DNA from 2 places in the Tissierella sp. MB52-C2 genome. Region 2 is predicted to be linked to the other one. Evidence: a T-box and tRNA genes for the amino acid it is inferred to sense, from the RefSeq annotation. Region 2 holds a T-box; the other holds one or more tRNA genes.
What was found. The T-box of region 2 lies ahead of metG (methionine--tRNA ligase). A T-box ahead of a tRNA ligase gene usually reads a tRNA of that ligase, here a tRNA-Met.

Region 1 (12,585 bases), 240 kb from region 2:
CTACCACTGAGCCACTTCCGCATAATTGTTTTTATAATGGTGGAGGAGACTGGATTCGAACCAGTGAAAGCTTAGCTAACGGATTTACAGTCCGTCCCCTTTAGCCACTTGGGTACTCCTCCTAATTGTAACAGTGCCCTAGGGACTACCATATTTAGAAAGTATTTACTATAAAATAAAATATTTTCTTGGAGCTGGCGAGAGGAATTGAACCCCCAACCTACTGATTACAAGTCAGTTGCTCTGCCGATTGAGCTACGCCAGCAAACATATCATTTCGCAGTCTCGCAACTCAAATCTATTTACTCGTTACACTCCTATAGATTTGGTGCTCGTTGCGTTTGACCTACATCAATTCGCTACGCTTATTGTGTTAGATCATAATGGCGACCTGGAAGGGACTCGAACCCTCGACCTCCAGCGTGACAGGCTGGCATTCTAACCAACTGAACTACCAGGCCATTATTGTTTTGTTTTTTCTTCGCAGTTTCGCAACTCAAATCTATTTACTCATTACACTCCTATAGATTTGGTGCTTATTGCGTTTGACCTACCTACAACTCACTATCGTTCGTTGGGTTAGATCATAATGGTGGGCACAACAGGGCTCGAACCTGTGACCCCCTGCTTGTAAGGCAGGTGCTCTCCCAACTGAGCTATGCGCCCATATTATCTTTGACCTATATTAGATTATAATGGTGACCCCACCGGGATTCGAACCCGGGTTACCGCCGTGAAAGGGCGATGTCTTAACCGCTTGACCATGGGGCCTTACTTGAATTATGGTTGATTCTCACGAACACTACCACTACTGAATTATGTACTCTGAACTAAATTAATGGTTGCGGGAGCCGGATTTGAACCGACGACCTCCGGGTTATGAGCCCGACGAGCTGCCAAACTGCTCCATCCCGCGGCATTTTTATTTAATTCTATTCTTATCGTTGCACCCAACCTATTGAGTTAGGTCATAATGGTGCCGGAGACCGGAATCGAACCGGTACGATCGGTGAGGATCGCAGGATTTTAAGTCCTGTGCGTCTGCCTGTTCCGCCACTCCGGCGTTTTATGTTTCTAATGGCTCTTGGGGTGGGACTCGAACCCACAACCTACCGGTTAACAGCCGGTTGCTCCGCCATTGAGCTACCCAAGATCAGCCCGGCAACTTCCTACTCTCCCAGGTCGTTTCCAACCAAGTACCATCGGCGTTAAGATGCTTAACTTCTGTGTTCGGTATGGGTACAGGTGTGTCCATCTTGCTATCGTCACCAGACGAAAACTATCAATTGCAATATTTTTAGGTCAAGTCCTCGACTTATTAGTATCTCTTAGCTTAAAGTATTACTACTCTTACACCTGAGACCTATCTACCAAGTGGTCTTCTTGGAGTCTTAACTTTTAAAGTGGGAAATCTTATCTTGAGGGGGGCTTCGTGCTTAGATGCCTTCAGCACTTATCCCTTCCAGACATAGCTACTCAGCCGTGCCATTGGCATGACAACTGATACACCAGCGGTCTGTCCATCCCGGTCCTCTCGTACTAAGGACAGCTCCTCTCAAATTTCCTACGCCCACGACGGATAGGGACCGAACTGTCTCACGACGTTCTGAACCCAGCTCGCGTGCCTCTTTAATGGGCGAACAGCCCAACCCTTGGGACCTACTCCAGCCCCAGGATGAGACGAGCCGACATCGAGGTGCCAAACCTCCCCGTCGATGTGGACTCTTGGGGAGATAAGCCTGTTATCCCCGGGGTAGCTTTTATCCGTTGAGCGATGGCCCTTCCACTCGGAACCACCGGATCACTAAGTCCAACTTTCGTTTCTGCTCCACTTGTTGGTGTCGCAGTTAAGCTCCCTTTTGCCTTTACACTCTTCGCACGATTTCCGACCGTGCTGAGGGAACCTTTGAGCGCCTCCGTTACTCTTTAGGAGGCGACCGCCCCAGTCAAACTGCCCAACTGACAGTGTCCCTATACCAGTTTCATGGTATCAGGTTAGAATTTCAGCATTACAAGAGTGGTATCCCAAGGTTGACTCCACCAAAGCTGGCGCCCTGGCTTCAAAGTCTCCCACCTATCCTGTACATGCAATGCCGAAATCCAATGTCAGCCTGCAGTAAAGCTCCACGGGGTCTTTCCGTCCTGTCGCGGGTAATACGCATCTTCACGTATACTACAATTTCACCGGATCCATTGTTGAGACAGTGCCCAAATCGTTACACCTTTCGTGCGGGTCGGAACTTACCCGACAAGGAATTTCGCTACCTTAGGACCGTTATAGTTACGGCCGCCGTTTACTGGGGCTTAAGTTCTAGCCTTCGCTTACGCTAAGCCTTCCCCTTAACCTTCCAGCACCGGGCAGGTGTCAGCACCTATACTTCGTCTTTCGACTTAGCAGATACTTGTGTTTTTGGTAAACAGTCGCTTGGGCCTATTCACTGCGGCCAGGTTTCCCTGGCACCCCTTCTCCCTAAGTTACGGGGCTATTTTGCCGAGTTCCTTAACAATGGTTCTTCCGCTCGTCTTAGGATTCTCTCCTCGCCTACCTGTGTCGGTTTGCGGTACGGGTAGTTACTTGCTCGATAGAAGCTTTTCTTGGCAGTGTGGAGTCAGCTACTTCTCTACTTGTTTTTCGATCCCCATCACATTTCAGAATTATGAGTACGGATTTGCCTATACTCACTTCCTTTATGCTTAGACGTGCTCAACCAACGGCACGCTTAGCCTATCCTCCTGCGTCACTCCATTTCTCAAACGCTTATAACTAGTACAGGAATTTCAACCTGTTGTCCATCGCCTACGCTTTTCAGCCTTGGCTTAGGTCCCGACTTACCCTGAGTGGACGAACCTTCCTCAGGAAACCTTAGGCTTTCGACGGGTGAGATTCTCACTCACCTTTCGCTACTTATGCCAGCATTCTCTCTTGTGTGCAGTCCAGCACTCCTTACGGTATACCTTCTACCCACACACAATGCTCCTCTACCGATTCTTACGAATCCCACAGCTTCGGTACCAGATTTAAGCCCCGGAAATCTTCGGCGCAAGGTCTCTCGACCAGTGAGCTATTACGCACTCTTTAAATGTATGGCTGCTTCTAAGCCAACATCCTGGTTGTCTGTGAAACCTCACATCCTTTACCACTTAATCTGGATTTAGGGACCTTAGCTGGTGATCTGGGCTCTTTCCCTTTCGACTATGAAGCTTATCCCACATAGTCTGACTCCCAAGGTTATGAGTATGGCATTCGGAGTTTGATAGGTTTTGGTAACGCTATGCGCCCCTAGACCATTCAGTGCTCTACCTCCATATCACTTTTCCTTGAGGCTAGCCCTAAAGCTATTTCGAGGAGAACCAGCTATCTCCGAGTTCGATTGGCTTTTCACCCCTATCCACAGGTCATCCCATAGCTTTTAAACGCTAACGGGTTCGAGCCTCCATTGAATTTTACTTCAACTTCACTCTGCCCATGGATAGGTCACCCGGTTTCGGGTCTATGGCAGGGAACTTAGTCGCCCTATTAAGACTTGGTTTCCCTACGGCTCCTGACCTTAAGTCATTAACCTTGCTCACTACCATAACTCGCTGGCCCGTTCTACAAAAAGTACGTGGTTACACGAATAATGTGCTTCCACTGCTTGTAGGCGTAGGGTTTCAGATTCTATTTCACTCCCCTTCCGGGGTTCTTTTCACCTTTCCCTCACGGTACTATTTCTCTATCGGTCACCAAGGAGTATTTAGCCTTGGGAGGTGGTCCTCCCTACTTCCCACAGGATTTCACGTGTCCCGTGGTACTCTGGATACCAGCTGGTAAATTCTTCTTTCATATACCGGACTATCACCGTCTATGGTGGGATTTTCCAATCCTCTTCTATTAGATTTATTATTCCATTATGCTGGTCCTTAACCCCAGATAAATCTGGTTTGGGCTCTTTCCCGTTCGCTCGCCGCTACTTAGGAAATCGATTTTTCTTTCTTCTCCTCAGGGTACTTAGATGTTTCAGTTCCCCTGGTCTTCCTTCATACACCTATGTATTCAGTGTATGATACTTGAGGGTTGCTCAAGTAGGTTTCCCCATTCGGAAATCTCCGGATCACAGTCTATTTGCGACTCCCCGAAGCATATCGGTGCTTATCCCGTCCTTCATCGGCTCTTGGTGCCAAGGCATTCGCCCTACGCCCTTAATAACTTGACCTAAATTACTTATTTATATTGCAATTTGTAGTTTTCAATGTTCAGTGTGAACTAGATTAAACAAGTGTGAGTCCTTTTGAACTCCTTAGAAAGGAGGTGATCCAGCCGCACCTTCCGATACGGCTACCTTGTTACGACTTCACCCTAGTTATTGACCCTACCTTCGACAGCTGCCTCCTTACGGTTAGCTCACTGGCTTCGGGTATTGCCAACTCCCATGGTGTGACGGGCGGTGTGTACAAGACCCGGGAACGCATTCACCGCGACATTCTGATTCACGATTACTAGCAACTCCGACTTCATGCAGGCGAGTTGCAGCCTGCAATCCGAACTGGGATCGGCTTTAAGAGATTTGCATCTTATCGCTAAGTAGCTGCTCGTTGTACCGACCATTGTAGCACGTGTGTAGCCCAGGACATAAAGGGCATGATGATTTGACGTCATCCCCACCTTCCTCCGATTTGTCATCGGCAGTCCCTCTAGAGTGCTCAACTTAATGGTAGCAACTAAAGGCAAGGGTTGCGCTCGTTGCGGGACTTAACCCAACATCTCACGACACGAGCTGACGACAACCATGCACCACCTGTGTCCCCTGTACCCGAAGGTAAAGGTCTATCTCTAGACCGGTCAGGGGCATGTCAAGCCCTGGTAAGGTTCTTCGCGTTGCTTCGAATTAAACCACATGCTCCGCTGCTTGTGCGGGTCCCCGTCAATTCCTTTGAGTTTCATACTTGCGTACGTACTCCCCAGGCGGAGTGCTTAATGCGTTAGCTGCGGCACCGAGGTTTGACCCCCAACACCTAGCACTCATCGTTTACGGCGTGGACTACCAGGGTATCTAATCCTGTTCGCTCCCCACGCTTTCGTGCATCAGCGTCAGTATAAGTCCAGAAAGTCGCCTTCGCCACTGGTATTCCTCCTAATATCTACGCATTTCACCGCTACACTAGGAATTCCACTTTCCTCTCCTTAACTCAAGCCTTCCAGTTTCAAATGCTTACCACGGTTGAGCCGTGATCTTTCACATCTGACTTAAAAGGCCGCCTACGCACCCTTTACGCCCAATAAATCCGGACAACGCTTGCCCCCTACGTATTACCGCGGCTGCTGGCACGTAGTTAGCCGGGGCTTCCTCCTTGGGTACCGTCATTATCGTCCCCAAGGACAGAACTTTACGACCCGAAGGCCTTCATCGTTCACGCGGCGTCGCTGCATCAGAGTTTCCTCCATTGTGCAATATTCCCCACTGCTGCCTCCCGTAGGAGTCTGGACCGTGTCTCAGTTCCAGTGTGGCCGTTCACCCTCTCAGGCCGGCTACCCATCGTGGTCTTGGTGAGCCATTACCTCACCAACTAACTAATGGGACGCGAGACCATCTTTCACCGCTTTACGCTTTGACTATTCCTTCATGTGAAGATTTAGTATCATAAGGTATTAATCCCAGTTTCCCGAGGCTATCCCTTTGTGAAAGGCAGGTTTCTCACGCGTTACTCACCCGTCCGCCGCTAAGATAATCAAAGTTTCATTCCGAAGAAATCGACTTTGAAAACTTCGCTCGACTTGCATGTGTTAGGCACGCCGCCAGCGTTCGTCCTGAGCCAGGATCAAACTCTCATTTAAAAGTTTGATTCAGCTCAATTTGCTGACTGTTGTTTCATGTGTTACTTTTTTATAATTCAAAGTTTCTCACACTGTTTAGTTTTCTAGGTTCTTGTCGTCTCTCTCGAGGCGACTTACTTAGTATAGCAAATTTTTCGTTTGCTGTCAACTGTTTTTCAAAACTTTTTATTTTTACCAAAACTGGAAATTTTAAAGAGTTTCGCTGCTGACAATATATAACTATACACGCTTTGTATTGTTTTGTCAACGGTTATTTTATTTTTTCTTTATTTTTTCTTTTTTTATATAAAAAAGTCTGGTATTTACTAGGTTAGCCACATTAGTTTAATGATTAATGTTTAGATTGTAGTTCTTTCATATTTCTAATAAAATAATGGTGGATTTATATCTATTATTTGCTACAATATAGTTAGAATAATAATATATAAGGGGTGATTAAGTGGATTTTAGACAATTAGAAACCTTCGTAGAAGTTGCAAGATTAAAAAGCTTTTCAAAAGCAGCTGAAAAGCTTTATATTACACAACCTACTGTAACCAACCACATTCAAAATTTAGAAAAAGAGCTTGGAACACTGCTAATAAATAGATTTGGAAAGAAGTTAACTCTTACAGATGCAGGTAATTTATTATACAAGTATGCAATAAATATATTAAACTCCTGTGAAATGGCAAAATTTGATTTGGCCTCTTATCAAGGTAAAATACAGGGACATCTTCATATATATTCTAGTTCTGTTCCTAGAAAGTATTTGCTTCCTACTATAATTAAAAACTTTTTAAATTCTTATCCTGATGTTTCCTTTACTATAGGAGACAAAGACTCCCAAGAAGTAGTAAAAGGAATATTAGATGGTGAAACTGACTTTGGGATTTTAGGGGCTATGCACTCCTCAAACAATCTAAGATATATCGATTTAATGGAAGATAGATTAGTTGTAATCACTCCTAACTCTTCTAAATTTCCAGAGGATAACTTTTCTTCTATTAAAAAGGATATTTTATTTAATGAAAATATAATTCTAAGAGAAGAAGGATCTGGTACTAGAAAATTAGTTGAAAATGCACTTCAAAAATCTAAAGTTTCTCTAAACAAGTTAAATGTAGTTGCATATGTAGAGGATACCGAAGCCGTTATAGAATTAGTATCTCTTGGTGTAGGAATTAGTTTTTTATCAGAAAAAGCCATACAATCTAGTTTAAGCCTCAATAAGTATAAAGCTTTCTATATTGATGATTTAGATTTCACTCGAAAATTTTATTTTGCTTTTCATAAAAACAGACAATTATCACCACTGAGCGAAGCTTTCAAAAACTATATCTTAGACTTTGCAAAAGACCAGACTAATTAGTCTGGTCTTTTATAGTTTCTTTATATTATTTTTATATGCAAATATTGCTGCCTGGACCCTATCATTTATATCAAGCTTTTTAAAAATATTAGATATGTGGTTCTTCACTGTTTTTTCACTAATATATAAGTTTTCGGCAATATCTTTATTATTTAATCCCTCTGCTATTAATATAAGAACCTCATATTCCCTTTTTGTTAATGATTTGATCTTATTAATATTAGCATCAGAGTACTCTTCATAGTTAGAAAATTCTTTGACCAAATTAGCTACACTGGGTTGAATGTATTTTTGCCCTTTGGCTACATTTTGAATCCCTTTAATTAGACTATCTGCACTTAAGTCCTTTAGCATATACCCATCTGCCCCTAACTTCAAGGTCTTTAATATATACTCCCTATCCTCATGAATTGTAAGAATAATTATCTTCGTTTTTATTCCCATGTCCTTAATTCTCTTTAAGGTTTCTATTCCATTTAACTTAGGCATATTTATATCTAACAATATTATATCTGGCTCTAATTCTTCAGCCATAGAAAAAGCCTCTTCCCCATTACAAGCTTGTCCAACTACAACTATATTATCTTCTAATTCTAGTATTTGTCTTATCCCTTCTCTTATTAATTGGTGATCATCTGCAATTACTACCCTAATAACTTTATCCTTCATTAATTATTCCTCCTCATCTACTAAAGGCATAGATAGACTTATTTTAGTACCTACATTCGAAGAGGATGTTATATTGAATTTACCATTCAGTAATTCAACTCTTTCTCTTATACTCATTAATCCAAATCCACTAGATATTGAATTACATCCTTTTTTGTAGTCATCTGGATTAAATCCTACACCATTATCTATAATCAATAAATTAATTTTATTCAATGTTTTCTCAATTATAATAGTTGCGGACTGTGCCTGTGAGTGTTTTTGAATATTACTTAAAGCCTCTTGAATTATTCTAAAAATAGCTACTTGAACAGCAGAATCTAAATCATCAAATTTACCATAAGGTTTAAAAGCAACCTTAATTTCCGTTTCTTCTTGAAAAATAGATATATATCTCTCTAATGTAGGAATAAGTCCTAGGTCATCTAAGGACATAGGTCTTAAATCATATATTATTCTTCTAACTTCTTTTAAAGTTAATCTAATAATCCCCTTTAAATTGTTAAGTTCATCTTTTGCCCTTTCTTGATTCATATCTAATAGCTTTTCACATAGTTCTGCCTTCACTATGACATTTGCTAAAGATTGGGCTGGTCCGTCATGAATGTCCCTAGCTACTTTCTGCCTTTCTTCTTCCTGTGCTTCAATAATTTTTATTCCTAAATAATGTTTTTTACTTAACTCATCTACAGTGTCTGAAATATTATTTGCATTCCCCATTAGATATTCTGTAGCAACAGCTATTTGCTTATTAACATTTTCAGCCTTCTTATATACTTTATAAGAGTTTTTTAGACGAAGTTCTAAATCTATTCTTTTTTCTACTAAATTCTTTTCTTCTTCTCTTTTTAGCAGAAGATCCACTCTAATAGCATTAGCTAAATCATAAGCTTCTCTGATTTCATCTTCATTAAACAGGTTAAAGTTTTTACTTTTATTTAGTAAATTTCTTCTACTCCTTTTATCTAAATCCTCTAACTTTTCTACTTGCTCAATGATTTCTATCATTTTTGTCTGAACACTTTTAAGCTCATCTTCTAGTTTTCTACATTCTGTCCTAGCATAATCTACAATCTCAAATATTTCATCTTTACTTCCCTGTATAGAATTAATTGTAGTTTCAAGTATTTCATTTAACCTTTTAATGCCTATTGAGTCTGATTTCATAATTGTTAAACCTCTAGACTTTGTATCTCTTCAATCTCATCTTCAGTTAAAATTTTCTTAAGATCAATTAAAATTAATAGTCTCTTTTCATCTAATTTTCCTACTCCTGTAATATATTTCTTATCAATACCACTGATAAATGCTGGCGCAGGATCTATTTGTTCTTCATCTAATCGTAAAGTTTGAGATGCTTCATCTACTATAAAACCAATTTCCCTATCATCTAAGTTAATTACAATAATTCTAGTATCCTTTGTTACTTCGAATTCTCCTAATAATAATCTCTTTTTCAAATTAACAATAGGTATAACATTTCCCCTATAGTTTACAACCCCTTCAATGAAAGATGGTGTATTAGGAAGAGAAATAGATTCTTCATAGACAATGATTTCCTTTACATTCATTATATCAATTCCAAACTCTCCCTTTCCTAATTTAAAAACCACGTATTGATTTTCAGCCATTATATTTACCTCCTTAGTTTTTAAGTTATTACCTCTATTTAAATATAAAATATTACTTATGTAGCTTTGTATAAACTTTCTTTTCTAGTAATACTGCATATTTCTTATTTAATAATTTAGCCTCTTCGAAATAAAGATTGATATTAGATTTCGAACTTATAATTTGTCCAAAGATAATCACTTCTAATGAATTCCTAACTTTATTTACCACAAAACTTTCATCTGTATTCCAGCCATTATTTATAGAATCCACTATGATAATACTTAAGGCCTCTAAAACCTTATTATTATCGTATTCCTTCTTTATCAGAGAGTCCATATTAATATAAGTATCAGAATAATAATTTCCATATTCCCTTGCCTCTTTAAGTATAAACCTAGTATACCCTATTAAGCAGTGAGAGCCAATACATTTTCCACACTTGCCTTCTCCTAAACATACACTGTCTAGAGTTTCTTTAAGAGCCTGTGTTTGATTGTATAATTTAGAGGCCGCCTCAACCATAGGAGATTTTTCCTTTTTCTTTCTATTATTGATTAGCTTTTTCATTAAACTTACTTCAATTATTGATATTATTAATAAGTATAATACAATATTAAGAATATTTATATAGTCTTTTGGGATTGTATTTAATAATTTTAAGCTTCCAAAAAAAATAAATACTATAGATGAAGTAACTTTAATGGCAACTTCAGGTATCTTTTCTCCAATTTTAGACCCTATAAATATTCCAAATCCAGAAGTGGCAACCATTCCTAAAGTTGTGCCTATTAATATAAATATAGGATAACTAGCTTCTGTAGATAAAGTCATAGCTGTTAATTGTGTTTTATCGCCTAACTCTCCCACAAAAAAAGCTATCGCTACTGTTATAATAGGACTAAAAGCTTTCTTATTATTTGTTTCGTCCAGTTCTTCATCTTTTAAAGCCATTATACCAAAAATAACAAACATAATTCCAGCAATCATTTGAATTAAATTCATTGGGACAACTGTAGAAATAAATCTACCCAATAATATTGCAATCCCATGATTAAGAACAACTCCTAATATTACTCCTAATATTACCTCTTTTACTTTATATTGAGTTGCAAAGGTCATAGCTATTATTTGAGTCTTATCTCCCATTTCAGCTGCAAAAATTAATAGAAAAGCCCTAATAAGTTCTTTAAGCATTTAGTTTTCTTCCTTTCATAATGAAAAAACTTTTAGCTTGATAGCACTTCTAACAAGCTAAAAGTTAATTTATTTAATTTAAATATGATTTAAACTTTTACTTTTCTTTACTATATACTATTTCACCTTTTTTAATTACTTTCTCCACATGGTTTATACCAAAATGATATAAAATATATTCTAGATTTGGAGAATCAAATATTACTAAATCACCTTGCTTGCCTAGGTCCAAACTTCCTATTTTTTCCTCTAACCCCAATGAAGCTGCCCCATTTATCGTTACTGCTGTAATTATTTCTTCTGGAGTCAGTTTCATAATTAAAGCTCCAAAACTCATAATTAGTTGTATATTTTCCGTCGGACAACTTCCTGGATTGTAGTCAGTAGATAATGATACAGGGACACCTTCTTCTATCATTTTCCTTGCTGGAGCAAAGTTTCCAGTTTGTAAGTTAAAACTAGTTCCTGGTAATAAGTTAGCTATTACACCTTTTCTAGCCATTTTCTTAATTCCATTATCACTGGCAGCTATTAAATGATCTGCAGAAATACATCCTATTTCAGCTGCCAATTCAGCTCCCCCTAATGGTTTTATCTCATCAGCATGAAGTTTAAGCCCCATTCCATATTCTCTAGCTGCAAGTAAAATTTTCCTAGATTGATCTATGGTAAATACTCCTTCTTCACAGAACACATCACAAAATCTTGCCAAATCCATTTCAGCTATCCTAGGAATCATGTCATTTATAATAATATCTACAAATTCATCGGAATTTTCTTTATAAGAACTAGGAATAGCATGGGCACCCATAAATGTAGATATAATATCTACTGGATGATCTTCATTTAGTTTTTTTGCTACTTCTAGCTGTTTTATTTCAGTTTCAAAATCCTCTATACCGTATCCACTTTTTGCCTCAACTGTAGTTACTCCAAAGGATAACATAGTATTTAAACTTTTCTTAGCCTGATTATATAATTCTTCAAAACTTGCTTTTCTAGTTGCCTTAACTGTAGAATGAATTCCTCCACCTGATTCCAATATATCTAAATAAGGTACTCCCTTTAACTTCATGGCCAATTCATTTTCCCTAGAACCACCATGTACTAAGTGAGTATGAGAATCTACTAATCCTGGAGTTACAGTTTTTCCAGTTCCATCTAAAACAATCGTGTTCTCATCTATATTAATATTAGATGGCAGTTCTCCTTCTCCTACATAAAGTATTGTATCATTATCTAAGGCTATTATACCATTTTTAATAACTCCAATATCTTTTAATTCTTCTTTAGATCTAGGTTTATTTTCACCTTTTAATGTTATTAAATTGTCTATATTTTTTATAACTAAAGTGGCTTTCATTTTATCACCTATTCCATCATTCTTTTTTCTAAGATTTGACTATGATCAAAGTTTTCTACTCTCAAATAGTAGTCTGCTACATCAACCATTGCTGCCATAGGAACTAATCCTATTATTTCACTACCTATGACATTTACCCCATATCTTTTAGCTTCTCTTTCTATAACATCAAAGACCCTAAATAATGGAGTTCTCGTATAATCTACCATATTCATAGTTACTTGAACTATGTTTCTCTCCTTAATCTCTATCCCTAAGGCCTTACAATACTTAAACCCACCACCACTTGATCTAATAGATTTAGCAATATTCTTAGCTATATTAACATCGTTTGTACCTAAGTTTACATTAAATGCCACTAAAGGCATTCTAGCTCCAACTGCTGTAACACCAGACTTCTCATTTAGTTCAATAGGTCCAAAATCAGGATGCCAATTGTCTTCTTTTAATTTAGATGCCATACCTTCGTATTGTCCACGTCTTACATCAGCTAAGTTTTCCCTATCTGTAGTATTTGCAGATTTTTCATATAAATATACTGAAATATTAAGTTCTTCTCCTATTCTTTTACCTAATACTTTT
Region 2 (12,585 bases):
AATTGTTAACTAACAATTCAATTTTAAAAAATATTTTTTAAGATAATTCATCAAAAATCCATTAACTGATTTAATCACTCTGGCCTAATTTATTTAACTCTTCCTCTATTATCTTTTTATCTAGTCTTTCAAATAAAATATCAAATTGTTCTACTTTATTTCCCACTTCTATATTTACATATTCCCAGATATCTGAATCACAATTTAACCAGTGTTTAACCTTAATTGATGAAAAGGGTAAAAATGGATGGAGTAAGTTAGCTATATTTGCTATGGCTACTAAACAATTATAAATAGTATTGATACATTGGGTTTTATCTGTATTGATTGTAATCCAAGGAGCTGTCTCATCAAAATATTTATTTATACTTCTAATAAAATCAAATATTTTCTCCACTGATGTTTTTAGGCTTCCACTTTCTATAAGGACTCCAATTTCTTTATACAAAATATCAATATCTGATCTTATTTTAGAGTCTAACTCTCCCTTTGGTATTTCACTATTAAAGTATTTTTCTACAAATACTAAGGTTCTATTTACTAGGTTACCATATATGCCTAATAATTCTCCATTATTCTTATTAACAAATTCTCTCCACGAAAAATCTGTATCTCTTTTTTCAGGGCCATTTACTATAAAGAAATACCTCAATGAATCAATATTGTATTTTTCAATAATATCTGAAATCCATACTGCCCAATTATTGCTGGTGGATATTTTCTTTCCTTCTAGATTAACATACTCACTTGAAATTATATTGTTTGGAAATTTATCTATCTCAGCACCGCTTAACAGTGATGGTAAAATTATTGTATGGAAGGGAATATTATCTTTCCCATGAACATAATAGGATATGGTTTTACTATCCCAAAATTCTTCCCAGTTCCTATGATTTTCTAATCCCCATTTTTTACTTATAGTTAAATAACCTAATATTGCATCTACCCATACATATACTTTTTTATCCTCATGGTCTTTAATCGGTATATCTATACCCCATGGAAGTTCCCTTGATATTGCCCTGTCTTGTAATCCTTCATTTAAATACCTCTCTGTATTATTAACTGCATTTATTCTCCAATCTTTCCTATTTTTATTTAGATTATCTCTTATTTCACTTTCAAAGTTTGATAGCCTAAAGAATAATTGTTTTACATTTTTAATTATTGGCTCATTTCCACAAAGTTTGCATTTTCTATCCTCAAGTTCAAGTGACTCTAAAATAGTGGAACAAGCATCACATTGATCACCTCTAGCAATACTTTTACATACTGGGCAAATACCCTCAACAAATCTATCAGCCAGAAATTGGGAACACTTTTCACAAAATAGCTGTTCTACTTCTTTTTCATATATTAAATCATTATCATATAATATGCTGATAATAGTTTGGACCTCTTTCTTATGATATTCATCATCAGTTCTAGAATATATATCATAAGAAAACCCTAGCCTATCAAAACAATATTTGAATTCATTATGGTATCTATCAGTAATTTCTTTGGGAGATATATTTTCTTTTTTAGCTCTGATGGATATTGGCGTACCATGGCAATCACTTCCTGATACATACAATACTTTTTCACCTTTGGCTCTAAAATACCTTGCTATAACGTCTCCTGGTAATAATGCTGCTATATGTCCTATATGCAATGATCCATTGGCATATGGCCATGCTCCTCCTATAAAAATGCTCATAATTTTCCCTCCTATTATTCTTAATAAATACAAAAAACTCCCGAACCTAAGAAATATTCCTAGGAACGAGAGTCTAACTTCGCGTTACCATCCTAATTTACTTATACCTCACGATATAAGCCTCATCAAGTACATCACAAATAACATGATTATACCTTATCACTATAACGGGTGAACCCGTTGCAGCCTAAATCTTACGATCTCGGTGCACAACTCCAAGGCCATTTTCACTTTAATATTCTTTGCTCCCTCTCACCAACTAGGAGTTCTCTGTAAAAGTATTCTTAAAGTTACTTTCCTTTTCTTTGTATTTCAATTATTATGTGTATTATATTCTATATTATAATTAAAGTAAATATAATTTATTCATTTTCTAACCTTATCATAATCTTCACACCGTTTAAAATAAAATAATCATACCACTTTGAGGATAATAATTCTACATCTTTTAGATTTGTTACCTCTATCCATGTGGAAATTAATTCCAATATGTGCTATTATAGAATATGAAAATAATACATGACAGAGTAGATAACAAGCGTTAAGTGTTTGAGAATGGAACGTTGTCTCAAGACGAAAAGCCATGCTTGCGGTTTGTTATTGCGTTCACTGCCATAGGACTTCTTTCTTATGTGCAGGTCATAAAAGAAAGGAGTTTTTTTAATGGTTAAAAAAAGTATATTCACAACAAAGAAAATCGCTTATGCAGCTATTTTTATAGCAATATCTGTAGCGATTAACACCATGAGAATCGGAAGTATTAGCTTTGGAGGATTTCCAATAATATTTTCAGGATATGTTCTTGGACCTTTAATGGGATTTATAGTTGGAGCATTAGCAGATGTAGTAGGTTTTTTAATTAGACCATCTGCTACAGGAGGATTTAATCCACTGTTTGTTTTAACCTCTGCTTTAACTGGGGCAATCCCAATAATTATAACAAGATTACTAGGAGATAAATATCCAAACTATAAATTATGGAAAATCTTTCTTGGAATTTTTATTGGACAAACTATAACTTCTGTAGTAATGGTACCTATATTTATATCCTTAATTACTGGTAAAAACACTGTATGGTATTATATTTACAAAGCAGCTGCAAAGCAAATAGTTTCAATCCCTATATATGCCATACTATTAAAAGCAATAAACGATACGATAACAAAGCATTTTGATTTTAGATAATAATATATAGAATTACGAAAATAAATTCTCTTCTCTGGCAAGGATCAAAGTTATCTTAAAACCAGAAAGGGACTAAAAAATATTCCAATCCAAAAAGCCTTCGTTGAAAACTTTAGATTTCAATGTGATTATTGTACATCAGGATTTTTAAAAGAGCCGCTCAAAAGTGATGAAACAAACCACTTTTGAGCGGCTCTTTTTTAGAGAGATTTTCTTAATTAACTGCTATTTAACTTTAACTGATGAAAAAGGTAAAAATGGATGAAGTAAATTAGCTATATTTACTATAGCTACTAGACAATTATAAATGGTAGTAGATCAAATCTATTTAATTTCTATCCCATCTTCCATAGATAGAATATTGGAAATAATAGCTGTACCTTTTACAACTTTTTCCTCTACTTTAGGCGCCATTGAAGGATTAGATAGATATTTTTTTCCATCAAATTTCATTCTGGCATAAGAAAATTCTGTCCCTCCACCTGATACCTGCATTATAATATCATTCCAACCATTTGTTTTATCTTCACTTATTATAATTGGATTTCTTGCTAATGTGAATTTAGATATTACTTCATAACTTTCTTCCTCAATTATTAAAGCTGTAGACCCACCTGAACCTGATACAGATTGTCCTAATAAGTAAACGAAGATTTCTTTTTTGCCATCTCCATTAAGATCAATATAATTATAAGAATATGCAACCTTTCCATCTTGATTTTTATCATACTCTAAATAATCAATAATAGCTTTTTCTAATTTTTCATTTCTTTCGGTTTCAGAAGATTTATATTTAATACCTGAAAAATCTATTGTATTTGATTTAAGTTCTATTATCTCATCTTCATTTATTATTTGATTCATCCTATCCATCAAATCCTCTGTAATTTTATTACCATTTTTAGCTATCTCTTCTGTATAAGTCTTCAGAATATCATGTAAAACTAAATGCTCATAATCTGTCATTGATTTCTCATAACTTTTAAGTGTCTCAGGATTTACCTTATGACTTACAAGATCATGGGTTGAAAAAATATATCCTCTCAAGTACCATTCATGCATCTGATTTACTTCAGGTAAATATTTTGAATATGGATACATTAATCTAAATTCTTCCATAACTGCAATTCTTGAAGCCATTTCATCTAATGGTATTTTAACATACTCTTCAGAAAGTCCTGGCTTATTAGATTCTGCTGCAAATATCTTTAAATAATCACTAATCTCACTACTTACAGAGTCACTAAAATTTAAAAACTTCTCGTAATCTATAACAAAATAGTAACTTCCCTCGGCTGTAGCTACTTTTAATCCCATACTATTGGCATTTAGAAGTAATTTTTTCAAATCTTTTTCCTTTGAAAAAGTAGAAGTATTTTTAATAATATTTACATCATTTAAATCAGTAGCTTTCAATTTATATTTTTTCATGATGCCTTGATTTTCAAACATTTTATATTTTTCCTGATATTTATTGAAGGTAGTATTCATTGAACTAAGCTCTTCATTTAAAGCTGACAAATATGTCCTAACCCCTTCACTATTATCTCTTATAGAAAGTTTATCTTTATTTTTATTTAAATAATCAAATACTTTTGATAAATTCCCTTTATTTATAAATTCATTATAACTAGATACTATTTTTTTATCTGTTTTTCCTTCTTTAGATTCTCCCACCTTCTCATATTTCACAAAATTAACTCCATCTTTTCCATCCCATTTATACCATATATTAATCTTTTCTGAGCCGACAGAACTACTATCGGCAGATTCAGGATCAATTCCTTGTATGGAAAATTCAAGTATTCCATCTTTATCAATATCTTTTATCTCCCCATTTGGATATACTGATAAAAGATTTGCTTTTTTAGGACTTATTCTATTAACTAATTTATCTTTCTCAAGAGTAAAAAGGTAAAATTGTCCTGAATGGGCCCCTACATTGGAATTTATAAAAATCGCATTTTTTCCTGTTTTTCCTTCTCCTATAATTATATTTTCAACTCCATTGTCATAATTCATAGAAACTCTATCTATTTCCTTATACTCACCATCTTTATATTTATATATTACTAATGTACCTTCATCATCCATGTTGCTGAAATTTCTTTGTTCATACACTATAATTTCAGGAATGTTATCTCCATCTAAATTCCCTATATTAAAATGTTTACCTATTTTTCTACTATCGTCTTTACTATGTTTTGTCAATAGGCTCGTTCCTAACTTATTTGCCAATTCAATATACTTGGAATCTTTCATATAGTCATAATTATTATCATTTTTATTAATAATTGCAGATATTGAATTTTGTAATCTGTCACTTGCTTTAGTCTGTTCTGCCATAGCTGTAATTCCACTCAAATATCCCAGTGATGCTTGTGGTAGTGGTGCAATAGCTATAGTAAAACCTAATGTAACTGAAGCAATTCTTCTTATTTTTTGTCTCATTTTTTATTCTCCTTTTTTTATTGAATTAACTTTATTATATAACTAAGAAGTCTGGGAGTATTTACAAAAAAATTACATAATAATTACATAATAGAATCAAATTAAATAGATACTCTTTTTATCTCTCATTTTATTTTTAGATTATAATTATTTTCCCTCAATATTTCTTTGAAACAATGTCCATGTGGTGACAAAATAACATCCAAATAATATCATTAGGATAAATCCTGTAACGACCATATTCTGTAATAGAGTCTTCATTCCTACATAAGCAGACAATTCTGCTGATGTGCTGAGGATAAAGTAATATATCATCACCCCGCCACATAATAATCCAACTAAAAGAGGAAGTCCAAACCAAATGCCCATCTGTTTTAAAATGATGTTATCAATTCTTCTTTTAGATACCCCTAATTTATCTATGACTTGAAATCGATATTTAAAATCCGATGAATCATCCAGTTGTTGTAGCGATAGTACTGTAAAGCACATAATGAGAAGGACTACTCCTAAGTAGATAAGAATCAAGCGAATCATTAGGGCTCCAGAAATACTCTCGTTTCGCTGTAACGTTTTTGTTCGAATCTCTGTTTGATTCATAGTAATTGAATCAGGTTGTTCCATAGTGCTAAGAAGATAATTTTCAAGTTCCGTTGCAATAGAAAATGGAAGCGATTCTTCTGTGATTCCATAATAATTCAGATTGGCAGTCAGTAAATTTTCGCAGATCTCATCTGGCAATATATAAATTACATCTGTATAAGAATTATAGAGGGACTCTCCTAAGTTCTCATGTAGTGGAGGATATTTGCTCTGAGTTAGAGTATTTCCATCTACTTGTATGGTAGGATGAGTTATCATAAATTCTTTTATTTCATCTTCTGTAGCAATAGCTTGCCATTGTATGGCAAATGTCTTTGGTTCTAAAGTGATGGGACTTGCTCCAACCATGGAGCGAAGATGGTTATAGTCCGATAGGGAAATTCCAAGAACTGGAAAATCTACTTTATATCGTCTATGAAAGTCATCTTTATCTAAAAAGTAAGTCTCCACTTTTACTCTGTCTTTAAAAGTATATCCTTTTTGTTTTAAAAATTCATTTACAAACCCATAATCCGTCTTTGGTAGATTATCTATTGTTTCAATATCGTTGTATACAGTAAAAACTTGCACATCAAATATAGCTCTCTTGTCCAAATATCCCAGAGACCAATCTGACATCATAGGACCAACCATAAGTGCAATAAGTGAGAACATCAAGGTACAAGTAAGTATAGCCATAGTTTTAGAATTAGTTCTTAGTTTTGCTCCAATCTGTCCCAACAAGAATAGATTTTCACCTTTGAATTTAATCTTACAGGATTTTTCTTTAAACAAAGACAATCCATCTGAGATACAATAAAACAACCCAAAGATAAAAAACAATATAAAAACAATGGTCAATAACACATAGCTATTTTTTACATCATTGCTAAAATTTAAATGGTTGCCTAAAGTACCTGCTGAAAAAAAGATAATTACCAAACTCCAAATCACAGATCCCATAATAAAAATCGGATATTGTGTTTTTCCTTTTTTAAATAGTCGAAGAATACCATATGAGACAGACCAAATGATAAAAATACTGGGTGCAATTATATTACCATAGAAAGTCATCCTTATCCAAAGTCCTAAGCGGTGATCATAATACTTTAATAAATCAACTGCTCTAGATACCATAAAAGCCGAAATAAAAGTGGCCAATAGGATGAGAAAAGGCATCATTTTATCTTTTCTAAAATCAGATTCCAATTGTTTGTCTGCATGAAGCATATCGATGATTTTGATTTTCCGAATAGTTCTTATATTAAAAAAACCAATAATACAGAAAGTCAGTAGGAAGAATCCAAAAGTAATACAAACCGTATCTGGATACAAAGCAAAAGTCAGTTTATATCCTGTATCAAAATAGTTCATAATAATAGATGTCATAAATTGAGATAATACAATTCCCAGTACAATTCCAAATAGTATAGATAGAATTCCCATAGCCAAAGTTTCTAGAAAAAATAAATAGGCTGTGGTTTTCTGTTCCATTCCCAAAGTGGTTTGAATGGCAAATTCTTTTTGTTTTCTTCGTATCATATATCTATTTACATATTTTATGAGGAACAAAAGTACTAGAGTAATAAAAATTACTGGAGATTTCATATTATTCTTGAGCTGTTCCAAACTAAATTCTATGGGAATATTCATTTTATAATAAGAACTGGAGATTGATAAAAAAGCATAGAACAATCCTACACATAATGTCAAAGTCACCAAATATATGAGATAGTCCTTTGCAGAACGCTTAATATTTCTAAATACTAGTCTAGCGTACATTAGTAAGGTCACCTCCCAAAATTGCCAGTACATTTAATATTTCTCCAAAAAATTCTTTTCTTGTCTTAGAACCTCGTCGAATTTCATTGAAGATTTTTCCATCCTTTAAAAAGAGAATCCGTTTGGCATAGCTAGCTGAAAAAGAATCGTGAGTGACCATAAGGATTGTGACCTTTAACTGCTCATTCATTCCAACCATAGTCTCTAGAAGCATTTGAGAAGATTTAGAATCTAATGCTCCTGTAGGTTCATCTGCCAATATAAGTTTTGGATTGTTAATCATAGCTCTAGCACAAGCACATCTCTGTTTTTGTCCACCTGATACTTGTATTGGATACTTAGACAAAATGTCTACAATATTTAATTGTTCTGCCATCTTCATGACTCTGCTTTCAATTTCGTTAATAGGAGTACGATTAATAGTAAGGGCAAGGGCAATATTTTCTTCAATAGTTAAAGTATCTAGGAGGTTGAAATCTTGGAAAATAAATCCTAGATTTTCACGTCTAAATTTTGCGATATTCTTCTCAGATATTTCTGTAATATCCTTTCCTTCTAGAATGATATGTCCAGCTGTAACTGTATCAATTGTAGATATGCAGTTTAGCAAAGTAGTTTTTCCACTTCCACTGGCTCCCATGATTCCAAGAAATTCGCCTTCTTCTACGGACAATGAGATGTCATCCAGCGCTTTTGTAATGGTATCCTTTGTTCCATAATATTTTTCTACATGTTCAATTTTTAATATCTCTTTCATTTTCTTCACCTCATCTTAGATAATATCTAAATCAAAAGAAATTTGATATGAGATTGGCTTACGAAATTCTTACAAAAATGAAAGAAATGGAATACTATTCTTCTTCCATTTCCATAAAGTCACCTATAGGAAAGATTAATTCTACTTCTGTAAAATCTCCTTTTTTTGAAGAAACATTTATTTCAAGACCTAATTGTTCACAGAGTCGTTTACACAAATAAAGGCCAATTCCAGTAGATTTATTGAACTTTCTTCCATTCTCTCCTGTAAATCCCTTGTCAAAAATACGAGAAATATCTTCTTCGCTAATGCCAATTCCATCATCTGTAACAGAAAGAGTGATTCCATTTCGAATTTTCTTAGTATTAAACTGAAGGGATGTTGCCTGATATTTTACTGCATTTACAATAAGCTGATTCAAAATAAACAAAATCCATTTCTCATCTGTAAATACCAAATGTGGGCAGTCTATAGTGATTGAGACTTGTTGATTCAAAAGAAGTCGCTTATTTCCTCTAAGTGCATCTGCCACTACTTCTTCAAGACAGATTTCCTGAACTATATAATCCTTTTCTGCGGTTTCACTCCTTGCATAAAAAAGTGCTTGTTCCACATAATCTTCCATTCGTTCCAGTTCCTCTAAAAATTTTTGTGAAGTGCTAGATTTATTATTATCACAAATCAACTTCATAGCTGCCAGTGGTGTTTTAATCTCATGAACCCATTGCTCTACAAACTCTTTATATTCTTTTCGTTCACTTTGAATTCTAGTAATTTTTTCTATCATTGACTTGTTAGAAAGTCGGAGAACTCTTTGATAAATAATATCTTCAACTGTCTGTGGTTTATCTATTAGTTCTATAATAAGGTATCTTTCTTCTAAGCTTTCACAAGTGTAAAGAAGCTGTTCTAAAAATTTTCTGCGTCTGTAATATTGTGAAAATAAGGAAAGAATCATCATAATAATCCAAACAAAAATGATAAGAAAAATATCTGAAGCGTTATTTCCTATGGCAAGAAGATAAAGTGATAGTAACACCATCATTAGGATATTGACTATAATAATTAGAACTTTATCTTTTAAGTAAGTAATAAATTTCATATCATATATCCCTGCCCATGTTTGGTTTGAATAAAATCATGGACTCCCAATTCCTTTAATTTGTTACGAATACGAGTGATATTAACACTTAATGTATTGTCATCAATAAAGATAGAGTTGTCCCAAAGGTCATCCATTATTTCTCTACGTGATACAATGGTTCCTTTATTCTTGAACAAAAGATATAAAATCTTCAATTCATTTTTTGTCAACTCCACTGTATTATTACTATATTCTGCAATGCTAGATTCTATATAAAGTCGTACACCTTTATGAATAAGTTTTTGTTCCAATCCTTCACCATAAATACGAGTTAAGACTCTCCCCATACGTGCCAAAAGGATAGAAATATTAAAGGGTTTAGTTATAAAATCATCTGCACCTAAAGTAATTCCTTGTAATTCATCCATAACAGTATCTTTACTAGTGACAAAAATAATGGGAACTTTAGTCAAAGTGCGAATCTGAAGACAGAGCTGAAATCCATCCTGTTCGGGCAAATTTATGTCAAGCAGAATTAAATGTGGATTTTCTTTTTGAATAATGGGAACAATTTGAGAGAAATTTGTTGGCAAACAGACTTCATATCCATTGTTTTGAAGGAGTATACTCAACTCCTCACGAATAGTTTTATCATCATCAACGATTGCAATTTTATACATGGGATATACCCCCCTTTTACTTAACATTCATTTTATCCTACTTATTATTGAAAATTCTTTATATTATCTTTAGTACATTAATTATCATAATATTTCTCACTATGGCTAATTCGATCTGCTTAATTGGGTAACTGATACTTTATTATACTAGCAATTTTTATTTTAATATTTCAATTATATCATAGTTATCAAGATAATTATTATCAATCTCCATACAGCAATCAATAGTGTCCTTGTACCTATATGGCATAATATATATCTCTCTTTTTACCACTTTCCATTATACTCCTCCTAATCATAAAAAGAGCAATTCTTTCGAATTACTCTTTATTTAATCTATTGATTTGGGTGTTGTAAATAAAACCTCAATTATCCTAAAAGTAACAATATTTTATTTAAGATGCATACTTATTTTCTGCACAAATTAAACTTTATTACTTCAAATTCTCTATAAATTCATCTGTATTCTCATTCCAGATAAAAAGATTATTCCTCAATAATGACATTCACCATTTCAAAAATCTGTTCTTTTCTACCTATTGGAAGATGGTTTATATACTCTTCTAAATTTAATCGAAGCTCATATTCAGCCTCAGATAAATCTACAGCTTGAATGTCCGATTTAAATGGATTCCACTTAATGAGTGCGGCAATCTCAATATCTTCAAGCATATCAAAGACTAAAGCCATCTCTTCACCATTTAATTCTGCATCCAAAAGTATATCTTCCAAATCATTAAATGACTCTACTTTTTCTTTTATAATTGCAATCTTATCCAATGAATATTCACAGACTAATAATTGATTAATTAATTTTCTATAGTCTTCATCTTCCATCTTTACACCAGGTAAAAACTTAATCTTCGACTTCAAGTCAAGATTAATCGGAATTACAAATACTTTATCCAAAGTATTTGTCTTAATTCCATAAATAATATTAGATGTGATTTTAGGTAAGCTTCTTTCAATATACTCTTTAACTATATGAACTAAATCTTCTAAAGCTTTAAAATCAAATACCTCTGAAGAATTAATAGAATTAGATAGAATTAGATATATGCAAAAGCACAACTCTGAAACTTCTGATAAATTAACCAATACAGACTAATAAAACCAATTAAAGATATCAAAAAAGATTTGATTAGGAAACTTAAAGGTAATAAATAGGACAAGTGTTGTAAGTCTATATATGTGTTTAAAGATATTATTCCAAAAGGGATATATTTTTTTACCATTTGAAAAATGTTAGGACACGCCAATTTATTTATTATATTTAACTTTGAATATATTAAAGAAATGAATAAATTGTCTAACAGAGAAATCTTTAGTAATAATGAAATTAAAATTAAATCTAATAAATTATATATAAATAAAGAACAGTTTAAACTAGTTGGGATATAATTGTAGCAGGATCAAGATTCTTTTGCTACAAAGGCATTTGGTTTTAAATGAATAGATATTGTACAATAAAGATATGATTGATAAATATAAATCCAAAAAAATTAAAGAGCCTGAAGAAGAAAATAAAAAGCTCAAAGAACAGTTAGAGGTTCTTATATAAAAAATGCAAACAATATAGTGTAGACAAATAAGGAGAGGAGATTTAAATGAAAAATAATTTTAATAATTGGTTAGATTCTAAGCTATTAAAAGACAACATTAAAAATCCAAATATTGAAATTGGAGAATTTACGTATTATTCTGGGTATTATCATAAAGAAAAATTTGAAGATGTATGCGTAAGATATCTTTTAGGTGATGGAAGTACTAAAAACTACAAAGAATTTTTTGGCGAAGATTTTATATTTGATAAGTTATATATAGGAAAATTTTGTTCAATAGGTTCTGGTGCAAGTTTTATACTTGCTGGTAACCAAGGGCATAATCATAAATGGATTTCAGCATATCCATTTAATCCAGAGATATTTTCAAATGCTAAAGATGGATTTCAAACTAAGGGAGACACAGTTATAGGTAATGATGTTTGGATTGGAACAGAGGCAATAATAATGCCAGGAGTTAAAATAGGTGATGGTGCTGTAATAGGAACAAGAGCAGTAGTAACTAAAGATGTAGAACCGTACACAGTAGTAGGTGGAAATCCAGCCAAAGCAATAAAAAAGAGATTTTCTGATAATGAAATAGAAAAATTATTAGAAATTAAATGGTGGAATTGGGATGTAGCAAAAATTAATGAAGCATTACCCTATATTTGTAGTGAGGACATTTCTGGTTTGTATGATTTTTATCTAAAATAAATATTCATAAATAATATTTTATTTAAAGCTTGATTCTAATAGAGAAGGTTGAATGATCTAGAATATCTGTTAAACCAATAATCTTAATAGCTAAAGCATCATTATAT

Region 1: it has a tRNA-Met gene. The T-box ahead of metG (methionine--tRNA ligase) is inferred to sense a tRNA for this amino acid. The anticodon was not compared.

What each region holds. Positions count from the first base shown of each region.
Region 1 covers NZ_CP133261.1:1,841,342-1,853,926, forward strand. The annotation lists tRNA gene RBU61_RS09270 (tRNA-Gly) at 1-21, opposite strand, end outside; tRNA gene RBU61_RS09275 (tRNA-Tyr) at 38-122, opposite strand; tRNA gene RBU61_RS09280 (tRNA-Thr) at 190-265, opposite strand; tRNA gene RBU61_RS09285 (tRNA-Asp) at 385-461, opposite strand; tRNA gene RBU61_RS09290 (tRNA-Val) at 591-666, opposite strand; tRNA gene RBU61_RS09295 (tRNA-Glu) at 697-771, opposite strand; tRNA gene RBU61_RS09300 (tRNA-Met) at 840-916, opposite strand; tRNA gene RBU61_RS09305 (tRNA-Leu) at 975-1,063, opposite strand; tRNA gene RBU61_RS09310 (tRNA-Asn) at 1,079-1,153, opposite strand; rRNA gene rrf (5S ribosomal RNA) at 1,157-1,273, opposite strand; rRNA gene RBU61_RS09320 (23S ribosomal RNA) at 1,299-4,193, opposite strand; rRNA gene RBU61_RS09325 (16S ribosomal RNA) at 4,282-5,812, opposite strand; gene RBU61_RS09330 (selenium metabolism-associated LysR family transcriptional regulator) at 6,252-7,163, shown strand; gene RBU61_RS09335 (response regulator transcription factor) at 7,173-7,832, opposite strand; gene RBU61_RS09340 (sensor histidine kinase) at 7,836-8,999, opposite strand; gene RBU61_RS09345 (chemotaxis protein CheW) at 9,005-9,463, opposite strand; gene RBU61_RS09350 (TMEM165/GDT1 family protein) at 9,516-10,640, opposite strand; gene hutI (imidazolonepropionase) at 10,738-12,003, opposite strand; gene ftcD (glutamate formimidoyltransferase) at 12,012-12,585, opposite strand, start outside.
Region 2 covers NZ_CP133261.1:2,084,673-2,097,257, forward strand. The annotation lists gene metG (methionine--tRNA ligase) at 71-1,699, opposite strand; T-box leader at 1,758-2,014, opposite strand; THF riboswitch at 2,221-2,313, shown strand; gene RBU61_RS10490 (folate family ECF transporter S component) at 2,363-2,884, shown strand; gene RBU61_RS10495 (hypothetical protein) at 3,209-5,335, opposite strand; gene RBU61_RS10500 (FtsX-like permease family protein) at 5,483-7,699, opposite strand; gene RBU61_RS10505 (ABC transporter ATP-binding protein) at 7,689-8,456, opposite strand; gene RBU61_RS10510 (sensor histidine kinase) at 8,551-9,558, opposite strand; gene RBU61_RS10515 (response regulator transcription factor) at 9,555-10,220, opposite strand; gene RBU61_RS10520 (hypothetical protein) at 10,707-11,291, opposite strand; gene RBU61_RS10525 (CatB-related O-acetyltransferase) at 11,828-12,478, shown strand.